DNA from 2 places in the Roseobacter sp. HKCCA0882 genome. Region 1 is predicted to be linked to the other one. Evidence: riboswitches for the same ligand, from Rfam matches in the RefSeq annotation. Region 1 holds a riboswitch; the other holds the start of a gene.
What was found. A riboswitch is a leader RNA that binds a small molecule or an ion and turns the genes downstream of it on or off. The one in region 1 is predicted to bind S-adenosylmethionine.
Positions count from the first base shown of each region.

Region 2: linked by a shared signal. The riboswitch ahead of metK (methionine adenosyltransferase) and the one ahead of metZ (O-succinylhomoserine sulfhydrylase) in region 1 are both predicted to bind S-adenosylmethionine.

Region 1 is NZ_JBBLYI010000001.1:1,392,209-1,397,246, reverse strand. Features, by position in the region: gene dksA (RNA polymerase-binding protein DksA) at 1-176, shown strand, start outside; gene AAC622_RS07100 (FAD-dependent monooxygenase) at 255-1,412, shown strand; gene AAC622_RS07095 (hypothetical protein) at 1,415-1,825, opposite strand; gene AAC622_RS07090 (DUF2927 domain-containing protein) at 1,878-2,843, opposite strand; gene AAC622_RS07085 (hypothetical protein) at 2,853-3,143, opposite strand; SAM riboswitch at 3,384-3,462, shown strand; gene metZ (O-succinylhomoserine sulfhydrylase) at 3,542-4,738, shown strand; gene folE2 (GTP cyclohydrolase FolE2) at 4,907-5,038, shown strand, end outside.
Region 2 is NZ_JBBLYI010000001.1:873,924-878,961, forward strand. Features, by position in the region: gene AAC622_RS04585 (exonuclease domain-containing protein) at 37-1,416, shown strand; SAM-I-IV-variant riboswitch at 1,445-1,546, shown strand; SAM riboswitch class V at 1,629-1,697, shown strand; gene metK (methionine adenosyltransferase) at 1,702-2,979, shown strand; gene AAC622_RS04595 (DEAD/DEAH box helicase) at 2,996-4,672, shown strand; gene AAC622_RS04600 (helix-turn-helix domain-containing protein) at 4,752-5,038, shown strand, end outside.

The DNA of each region.
Region 1 (5,038 bases):
TGATCACCAAGATTGATGCTGCTTTGCGCCGTATCGATGAGGGCGAATATGGTTATTGCGAGGTCACAGGCGACCCGATCAGCCTTAAACGTCTGGATGCGCGCCCGATTGCGACCATGACGCTTGAAGCACAAGAGCGTCATGAGCGCCGCGAAAAAGTCCATCGGGACGATTGATTGCGCGCAGCGAGTTTATAAGATTAAAAAAGGCATCTTTTCGGATGCCTTTTTTCTTTGACGGGTGCGAGGCTGAGCATGCTTATCGGGCGCAATATTTTGGTGATTGGGGCAGGTATTGGTGGCTTGGCTGCGGCCTGCTGCCTTGCGCAACGGGGCGCTTCGGTGCGCGTGCTAGAACAGGCCGAGGAAATCCGCGCCTTTGGGGCAGGGCTTCAACTTAGCCCCAATGGGATGACCACGTTAGCAGGCCTTGGGTTGGCCGAAGAGATCAGCGCGATATCCCCCCGCGCCAATGCCGTATATCTGCGCGATTTTCGCAAAGGGGCGGCGGTGGCGCGTGTGCCCTTATCCCGTCACGGACGCCCATATCACTATGTCCATCGGGCGGATTTGATCGAGATTTTGGCCAGTCGTGCCCGTGATCTTGGGGTTGAGATTACCCTTGGCGCGGCTGTGACGGGGGTCGAGGGGCGTGAAGTGATTTTGGCTGATAATCAGCGCGAAAGTGCGGATGTGATTATCGGGGCAGACGGATTGCATTCCCGCATCCGCACCCATCTTGAGCCGCGTGGGCATCCGTTTTTCACGGGCCAAGTTGCGTGGCGCGCCGTGATTGAGGCGCAACAGGGCGATGCGTTGCGCGATGTGCAGGTGTTTATGGGGCCTGCCCGTCATATGGTGATCTATCCGCTTCGGGGCCGGACATTGATCAATATCGTGGCGGTTGAGGAACATGACCAGTGGGTTAAGGACTCGTGGTTGGAGCGGGGCGATCCTGCACAGCTGACGGGCCGATTTGGTGATTTTTGCCCCGAGGCGCGTGCCTATTTAGGCCGCGTGACGGAATGCTATCAATGGGGGTTGTTTCGCCATCCGGTCGCGCGCAACTGGCAAAATGGCCAGATGGTGCTTTTGGGGGATGCAGCGCATCCAACGCTTCCCTTCCTCGCGCAAGGGGCCAATATGGCGTTGGAGGATGCTTGGATCTTGGCAGCGCGCCTTTCGGATACGCATGATCTATCAAGGGCCTTGGCTGAATATGAGGCGCTGCGCCGCCCCCGCACCGCACGGATTGTTCAGGCGGCCTCGGACAATGCAGACCATTATCATATGCGGCCAAGCCTGTTTCGGGTGGCCGCGCATACAGGGTTACGCATGGTAACGCGCTACGCGCCGTATCTGCTGGCGCAACGCTTTGAGTGGATTTACGGATTTGATCCGACCAAGTCGTAAAGCTATAGGGGGGGTAGGCTGTTAAACGCACGCTTTAGCATATCCCCCCAAACCATTGAAATTACGTTGAAATACGGATCATTTTTTTCGATCCGTGTCATTTTTCCATGCTTCAAGCTGTCTGCAGTATAAACATGAAGATTAAGCGGCAGGTTGACCGAAAGATTGGCCTTAATGGTCGAGTCAAAACTCACCATCAAAAGCTTGACCGCATCCTCAAAACTCATTTCGAGGTCAAAGGCACGCACCAAAATGGGGCGGCCATATTGCATCGCGCCAATCTGAAAGAGTGGCGTGTCATCGCTGGCCTCTACGAAATTGCCCTCACGATAAATTGGGAGCAGGCGCGTGGAGGTGCCTTTGATCTGGCCACCCAATATCATGGTTGCTGAAAACGTCGCCTCAACGATCACTGTTCCAGTCTACCCATTCAATGAAATCAAAAATGAACGTGAGCAGTCGTCGTTAGCTAGAAGTGTCAATTAATTCCGCAGCAATCGCATCGACAATGGGGCGTGCCTCATCGGGGGTCATGCCAATCTCCAGGCGCGGATCATACAGCATGCGCAACAGCAATTCGTCATGCGCGGTCAAAAGGGCGAATTCTTCATCATCATTAAAAATCGAGGGGCGCGCCGTGGGGCTGTCATTGGGCAATCCCAACCCTTGGGCGATTTCCTCATGAATGCAGGATGTGCGCATCAAATCCGGATGCTCGGTGCGGATTACGGCAATAGCGCTTCGATATTCTGGCCGCGCATTTGAACGCGCAAATGCATAGACAGAGCAGAACGTATGGCGCGGCAGGTTCTCAATTTCGCGGATGATTGAGGTATCAATACTAGGCTCGATACTGCGCAGATAGGGGCTGATTTCTGCCTGCTCATCGCGGCTGATGAACAGCACATGGAAATTTCCACCCGACCCAACTAAATCAATCGAATGCCCCGCGGCGCGGCTGAGTTGTCGGGCGTAATCGGTCAGAATTTGGCGATCCCTTGCCATTTTTTGCGGGTCGGTTGCTGGCCCAAAATGTGCTTCGATACGGACAGGATCAATCCATCGTCTCAGCCGCGAGGGGGTTTGACGGGCAACAAAGCGACCGTTTTCCATTGCATATTCATCATATAGCGCAATGGCTTCGAAATTGCGCGCCAAAGCACGGCGCGAGACAGGGGCATCCGAGGGGGTGGTGGATTGGCGCAATAACCCCTCACGCAGAAGCCGTGCCTCGGTTTGGGCATAATATTGCGCGTAAAGTGCGCTTTCGGCAGAGGGGGTGGTTACAGGTATGCTGCTTGATACTCCGTTCTGGTCCGTGGCGGCTGGCCCCATGGCCTGACAGCCCACCAAAATGCCAAGCGCCGCTCCCATCCATAGACCGCGCCGAAACTTGCGCCCTGAAAAGATCGCGTTTTTCATAAAATGCATAATGTCGCCTTACATATCAGCGCTTAGGAAGCGTTGCATATGGATTTTGTCTTTGCCAGCGGCCAACGTGTTGCGCAATTTCGCGTCCATCTTGAAGGTGTCTTCATCAGTTGCAGAGCGGAGCATCCGTCCTGTGTCTGCACTTGCAAGATTATCTTTGATGTTTGCAACCAATTTCTTATTAGCGCGTTTCACCGTCTCAATTAAATAACGCCACGCTCGACTTCTTTGCGGAAAATACTGTTCGACGATCACGACATGCGCCAATTCGGCAACCCCGAGTGGCCAAATATCAACCACGGTTGGGTCGATTTTGAGGACTTAGGATCGATCATTTTTTCACCCTTGCATTGGATTTCACCGTTGCAACCCAATGTGGTAATGAATTTTTAAAAATTTATACATATATTTTTCTTTAATCAGCTTTGCGGTGGTTTGGCTGTTAAAGATTTGGAATGTATCTGTCATGGTTGCAATCTCACAGCGTGGCGGCGGGTATTGTATTGCAGCCCCTTGACCCTAATTATGGCAAGGCGTAATGCCCTGTACCGTGGCGATTTGTTTACCGGATTGCGGGCCACAAAAAAAATGCCGCTAAAGAGGTCGAGGCCTGCTTGCCGCATGATGCCCGACCGTTCAGATGGAAGGGATATAAAGTGTCAGACGCAGCTGCCAAGCAATCCATAGGATTGAAATTCTTGCCCGATACCGTTTCGGCGCAGACACGCGCGGTGCATTCAGGCACCCGCCGTAGCCAATACGGCGAAGTGTCTGAGGCAATATTTATGACCCAAGGTTTTGTCTATGACAGCGCCGAGGCGGCCGAGGCCCGCTTTATCGAAGCAGGGCGTGAGGAATTTATCTATGCCCGCTATGGCAACCCGACTGTCGCAATGTTCGAGGATCGGATCGCGGCGATTGAAGGCACAGAAGATGCTTTTGCAACCGCTTCTGGAATGGCGGCGGTGAATGGCGCGCTGATGTCCATGTTGCGCGCGGGTGATCATGTGGTGTCTGCGCGCGCCTTGTTCGGGTCTTGTCTCTACATTCTTGAGGAGATTTTGACCCGTTACGGGGTTGAGGTCACGTTTGTGGATGGCGATGACCTGACCCAATGGGAGGCCGCAATCATCAAGGGCAAAACCCGCGCTGTATTCTTTGAAAGTGTTTCGAATCCCACGTTGCAGGTTGTCGATATCGCCGCCGTTGCGCGTCTGGCCCATGATGCAGGCGCTTTGGTGGTGGTCGATAATGTGTTTGCCTCTCCCTTGTTTCAAGACAACCGCAAACTGGGCGTTGATGTCGTGATCTATTCCACGACCAAGCATATTGACGGGCAGGGGCGGTGTTTGGGCGGGGTGATTTGTGGCACCCGTGAGTTCATTCGCAAGACCGTGGAACCCTATCTGAAACATACAGGCGCGGCGATGTCGCCGTTTAACGCGTGGGTTATGCTCAAGGGGTTGGAAACGCTCCACCTGCGGGTTAACGCCCAAGCCGACACTGCTCTTGCCATTGCGCAAGGGCTAGAGGGGGAGGCGGGTGTGGCGCGGGTGCTCTATCCGCATCTCGACAGCCACCCGCAAGCCATGCTTGCCCTCACGCAAATGCAAAAAGGCGGCACAGTGATCGCGATTGAACTGGAGGGCGGGCGCGATGCGGCGTTTCGGTTCCTCAACGCGTTAGAGATCATTACAATCTCAAATAATTTGGGCGATGCAAAATCTATTATCACCCATCCTGCCACAACGACCCACCAGCGTTTGCCTGAGGATCAAAAGCAACATCTGGGCATTACATCTGGTCTTGTGCGCCTGTCGGTGGGGCTTGAGGACGTTAACGACCTGTTAAGGGATTTGAAACACGCGCTCGGTGCTGCGCGTGCTGCAAATTAACCCTTATTTTTAGGATTTTGTTGGAAACTCAAGGAATTGGTCGATATTTGTCGGGCCAATATTGATCCGTTCGGCGTTCACAATCGTAAATTATTCACAAAACAAGTTTGGATTCCGCGCACCAACACCCATATGATGGTAAGGTCGCGTGGCCGAAGGGGTGATGAGATGAACGTCCATATTGGTGCAGTTGCGAGTGAACCGACCCAAGACGAGGCCCGTGCGGCCTTGGCGCTTTTGAAACAGTGGGCGGAAAGCGCAAGCATGGCGGAGCGTGCCGCCCTTGATCCTGCTGTCTCC
Region 2 (5,038 bases), 520 kb from region 1:
GTTAGGGTCCTTTTCATTCGCCCGAAAGCGCTAGCGGTGGATTTTGTTTTTTACGATTTAGAGACCACAGGGATCTCCCCGGCGTACGACCAACCGCTGCAATTCGCAGCGATCCTGACGGATGAACATTTCGTGGAGAAGCAGCGTGTGAACCTTCGCTGCCGTTTAGCTCCCCATATTTTGCCATCGCCGCAGGCTTTGATCGTTACAGGGGTCACGCCTGATCAACTGACGGACCCAAGCCTGCCATCCCTTTTTGAATTCTCTCAGAAGGTCGTTGCACTGACAGAGCAGTGGGCACCGGCGATTTGGGTTGGCTACAACACAATGAAATTCGACGAGGAGGTGCTGCGGCAGACCTTCTATCAGAACCTGTCGCCGAGCATTTACGCCACCCAGTTCAACGGCAATACCCGCTTCGACATTATGACGGCTGTTTATACAGCCTACGTGCGAGACCCCGGACTTCTGGCCTGGCCCCAAGATGAAGCCGGGCGGCAGAGCTTCAAGCTCGACCGACTAGCCCCCGCCAACGGGTTCAATGGCCACAACGCTCATGACGCACTTGGAGATGTGGAAGCCACGATCCACATCGCCCGCCGGATAGCTGACAGAAACCCAAGCCTCTGGGCAGAACTCTTGTCCACTGCCCATAAAACGGAAGTTCAAGCCAAACTCGAAACCTTTCAGCCGATGGAGTTGGTCCTTCGCTTTGGAGGGGGCGAACCCCGTGCCTACACGGGAGTCTTTTGCGGCTACACCCCAGGGAACAATACACGGGCAGCATTCTTCGACCTAGATGCCGCTAATCCTGCGGATCTATTGAGCGCATCCGACGAGGCGCTCTTCGCGGCGGTTGATGCGTCCCCCAAAGTCATCCGTAGCGTGTCGACCAACAAGGCGCCGGCGCTCTTGAGCATGGCAGAGCCCAGTCCCGAACATCAGCGGCGCGCCGCAGTTATTGCAGCCGCACCAGAATTTCGAAGCAGGGTTGGGGAGGCGATGGCTGAGCGCTTTGTTGATGATCCTGAGGCGCCACCGAAGCCGGTTGAGGAACTGATCTACGGCGAGTTTTATTCAAACGCTGACAAGAACCTGCTTGGGGAGTTTCAACACGCTGACTGGCCACGTCGCCAAGAGATCGTTTCCAGCCTGTCTGATCGTCGCCTTCGTCAACTGGGCAACCGTTTGGTCGCGTTTCATAGCCCCGAACTTTTGACTACTGAGGAGACCGCGCGGTTCCGCGACTACCTGCGATCAAAGTGGTTGCCAGCGGCGGAAGAAAAGACCCAATGGATGACCCTTGGTCGAGCCGCCGAAGAAATCACCAACATCCAAGAGATGAACGGGACAGATGACGCGGTCATAGACGCCATCCGACAATTTTTCGCAGACCGCCGGAGGGTGCTTGATTGACGAGGCCGTCGGCTTTTGATATTATTACTAAATGCATCAAGAGCTGGGCTGACGCCCGCGCCAACCTGCCAAGACCGGCAAGGTGGTTTCCCGAGAGGGGATGCGGCCCTAGGCAACTAAAGGTCGTTAGCGTCGTCAGCCCTCCTCGGAAACGAAGGAGGGTTTTTTGTTTTCGACCTAACCAGATCAGGCCTCAAATCCTGACCAACCGTAACACACCCGGGCATTTGAACATCAGCTTGTGCGCCCTGCCAGATGGCTAAAGCACTAAAGAGAGGAAAGACCATGAACCAACTTTACCCATTTTCGTCTGAGAGCGTTTCTGCTGGGCACCCAGACAAAGTTTGTGACCAGATTTCAGACGCGATCCTAAGCGAGTGCCTCCTGCAGGATCCGGCATCACGTGTGGCTATCGAAGCCTCTATCAAAGACCACACACTTTTTCTCTTCGGAGAAATCACCTCGCGAGCGCGCATTAACGCCCCAGAAATCGCCAAAGATATCCTGGCTCGCATCGGATACGACGATCCTGCTTGGGGTTTGTCGATTGAACGCCTCCAAGTCATCGAGGCGATCTCTAGGCAGTCCGCCGAGATCGCATTCGGCGTCGATGGCGACGAAACCGGCGCAGGCGATCAAGGCATCATGTTTGGATATGCCTGTAACGAAACGCCAGAGCTTATGCCTCTTCCAATTACGCTCGCTCATCAGCTCATGCGCGCGCATCACAGTCTGCGGCGGTCTGAAGCGGGCTCGGGGCTGGGTCCTGACGCAAAAGCTCAGGTGACGGTGCTCTACGAAAACGGCCTGCCTCGAGAGGTCACGGACGTTGTCTTGTCAACGCAGCATCGCAGTAGTCTTGGTCTCCGTGCTTTGCGCGAACTGGTTATCGATGCCGTCATCAAGCCAACGCTGGGCGACCGTTGGCGACCAAATGTGCGGCTCCACATCAATCCCGCAGGGACGTTTCACATGGGAGGGCCTGCCGCTGATGCAGGTCTGACGGGGCGAAAGATCATTGTGGATACTTACGGCGGATCCGCTCGACATGGGGGCGGTGCGTTCTCGGGGAAAGACGCAACCAAAGTGGATCGGTCGGCAGCCTACGCCGCGCGCCAACTCGCCAAGGATGTGGTCAGCCGGGGCTGGGCGGACAGCTGTGAAGTACAGGTGGCCTATGCCATAGGTGAAGCAAGGCCTGTCAGTTTTGCGTTCTTGCCCACCGGTGATGCGAAAGGTCATGAAATTGCCAAACGATATCAGCTGGAAGGCATTGATTTGTATGGGCTCTTCGAACCAGCCCAGATCATCGAACGCCTGCAATTGCGCTTGCCAAGCTACCTTCGCACGGCTGCTTTTGGTCATTTTGGCCGCGATGATGTCAGTTGGGAAAAGCCGCTCGATCGATCGCAACAGGAGCGAGACCATGTCAGGGAGCTCGCCATCCGCGAACAGGTTGGCAGAACGGGTTTCGTATCAGGCTTGGCGCTGGACCAAGTGAAAGCGAAGCGTGCTGAAGACTACGCGGAGGCCCGCGCAGAGTTCATGGCAAGTCACATTTGAAGATAGGGAGAGAAAAATGTCCGATTTTGTGAAGTCTCTCGCTCAGTCTGCCGCTCAGATCGACAAGGTCGCTTCCGGCAGTCTTTATCCACATCAATCTGATGGGGTGGCCTTTTTGCTCTCGAAGCGCCGCGTCATCTTAGCAGATGACATGGGTCTTGGGAAAACCCGCCAAGCTATTGTTGCCATGGAAGTCGGCGCTCCTTCGGGGAAGATCCTCGTCGTGTGTCCAGCGTCGCTAAAATTGAACTGGAAACGAGAAATCCAGCTTGTTGACCCCGAGGCCTCAGTAGAGGTGCTTGGTGTTGATCGTGAAACACCTGATGACGCGCGTTGGATCGTTCTGAACTACGACATTCTCGGCAAGCATGCCGAGCGCCTGCATGGCGTAAACTGGTCAGGCGTGATCCTTGATGAAGCGCATTTCATCAGAAACGCCAGCCAGCGTACCAACCACTGCCTGAAATTGCTCGGTGTTCAGGCTGAAGCTCGAGCGCCAGTTCTTGGTCCAGACTTCGTATTCCTGTTGACTGGGACGCCGATGACGAACAGGCCGAAAGACCTGTTCAACTTGTTGCGCTGCGTTGGCCACCCTTCAGCAAGATCGTTTTTGTCTTATGCCAAGCGGTACTGTGACGCCTATCGCAACGATTATGGCTGGGTAACGACCGGTGCTTCGAATCTCGATGAGCTGAACCTATTGCTGAAGGAAGTCTCTATCCGACGGAAAAAAGAAGACGTGCTCGATCTACCGCCCAAGATCCGCAGCTGGGTGCCAGTGGATATATCGGGCAGCGCTGCAGCATTTAACGCAGTGGAATCGTTCGTCACCTGGTATTCGGGAACTGATCCTTCAAAGCCCAACGACACTGAGTTTTTGGCTCGCCTGACCAAGGTCAGAACTGCGTTGCACAAGGCGAAGCAAAAAGCCGTCGAAGAACGCATTCGGGACGTGGTGGCAAGCGGCGAGAAGGTGGTTGTTTTCACATGCTTCAGCGAAGGCATTGAACGCCACAAGGCTAAGCTAGGCGATACTGCGATCACGATCACCGGTGCTGATACAGCCGAAAAACGCATCGCCGCTGTTGACCGGTTCCAACAGGACGAAACCGTCAAAGTCGCACTGTGCAATATTATTGCAGGCGGCGTTGGCATCACACTGACTGCTGGCACACATGTGATCTTCCAAGATTTGGACTGGGTCCCTGCAAACCATGCTCAGGCAGAGGACCGCTGCTACCGCTTGGGACAAACCCGCCAGGTGACGGTTGAGTATTTCACAGCCGACGGCACTCTGGACGGCTATATAGCCACCCTGCTGGATCAGAAAATGAAGCTCATTGCAGCCGTGGAAGCTGAGGAACTTCCGGACACAAGCATCCTGCGTGAAATCCAAGACGGCCTCCGCCGCCTCGCCCCTGCATTGATGGAGGAGGCCCGAGCAGCGCGTGCCACTGGCGATGTGGCGCAACGGATTGAGAAACTGGCAGCGGCCCAACCGCGTGCCACTGCTGACACCAGTCCGCTTGGGGAAACAGGGCAGTGGGAGTTTACCAGTTCGAGAGACCCATCTGCGCGCTACCTCGTGACCTTCGGTCGAGCCGGACATTTGGAATGCACCTGTCAGGGGTTCGCCTATCGTGGCAACTGCAAACATGTGCGAGAAGTTCGCGGGAAGATTTTCGACGAATAGGCTCTCTATTCTATGGCCGGCAGTCAACGCTGTCCGGCTAACTATTGACATGTCGTGTAGTAGTTACTACACACTACACATGAAGAGTTTTGGATCATATGTGCGAACACGCAGGGAGGCGCTGAACGCCGAGGACAAATCTATGTCCCTGCGTCAGGTGGCATTGAGGATCGGTGTGGAGCCGGCCTTCTTGAGCAAGATTGAGCGCGACGTGGCGCCGCCGCCATCAGAGGCAAAGATAGTGGCACTTGCAGAAGCCCTTGGTGAGGATCCTGACTTACTCTTGGCGATGGCAGGGAAGGTCTCCAGCGACCTTCAGGCCATTATCCGAAAGCGCCCGCAACTGATCGGGGAGCTCCTTCGGCA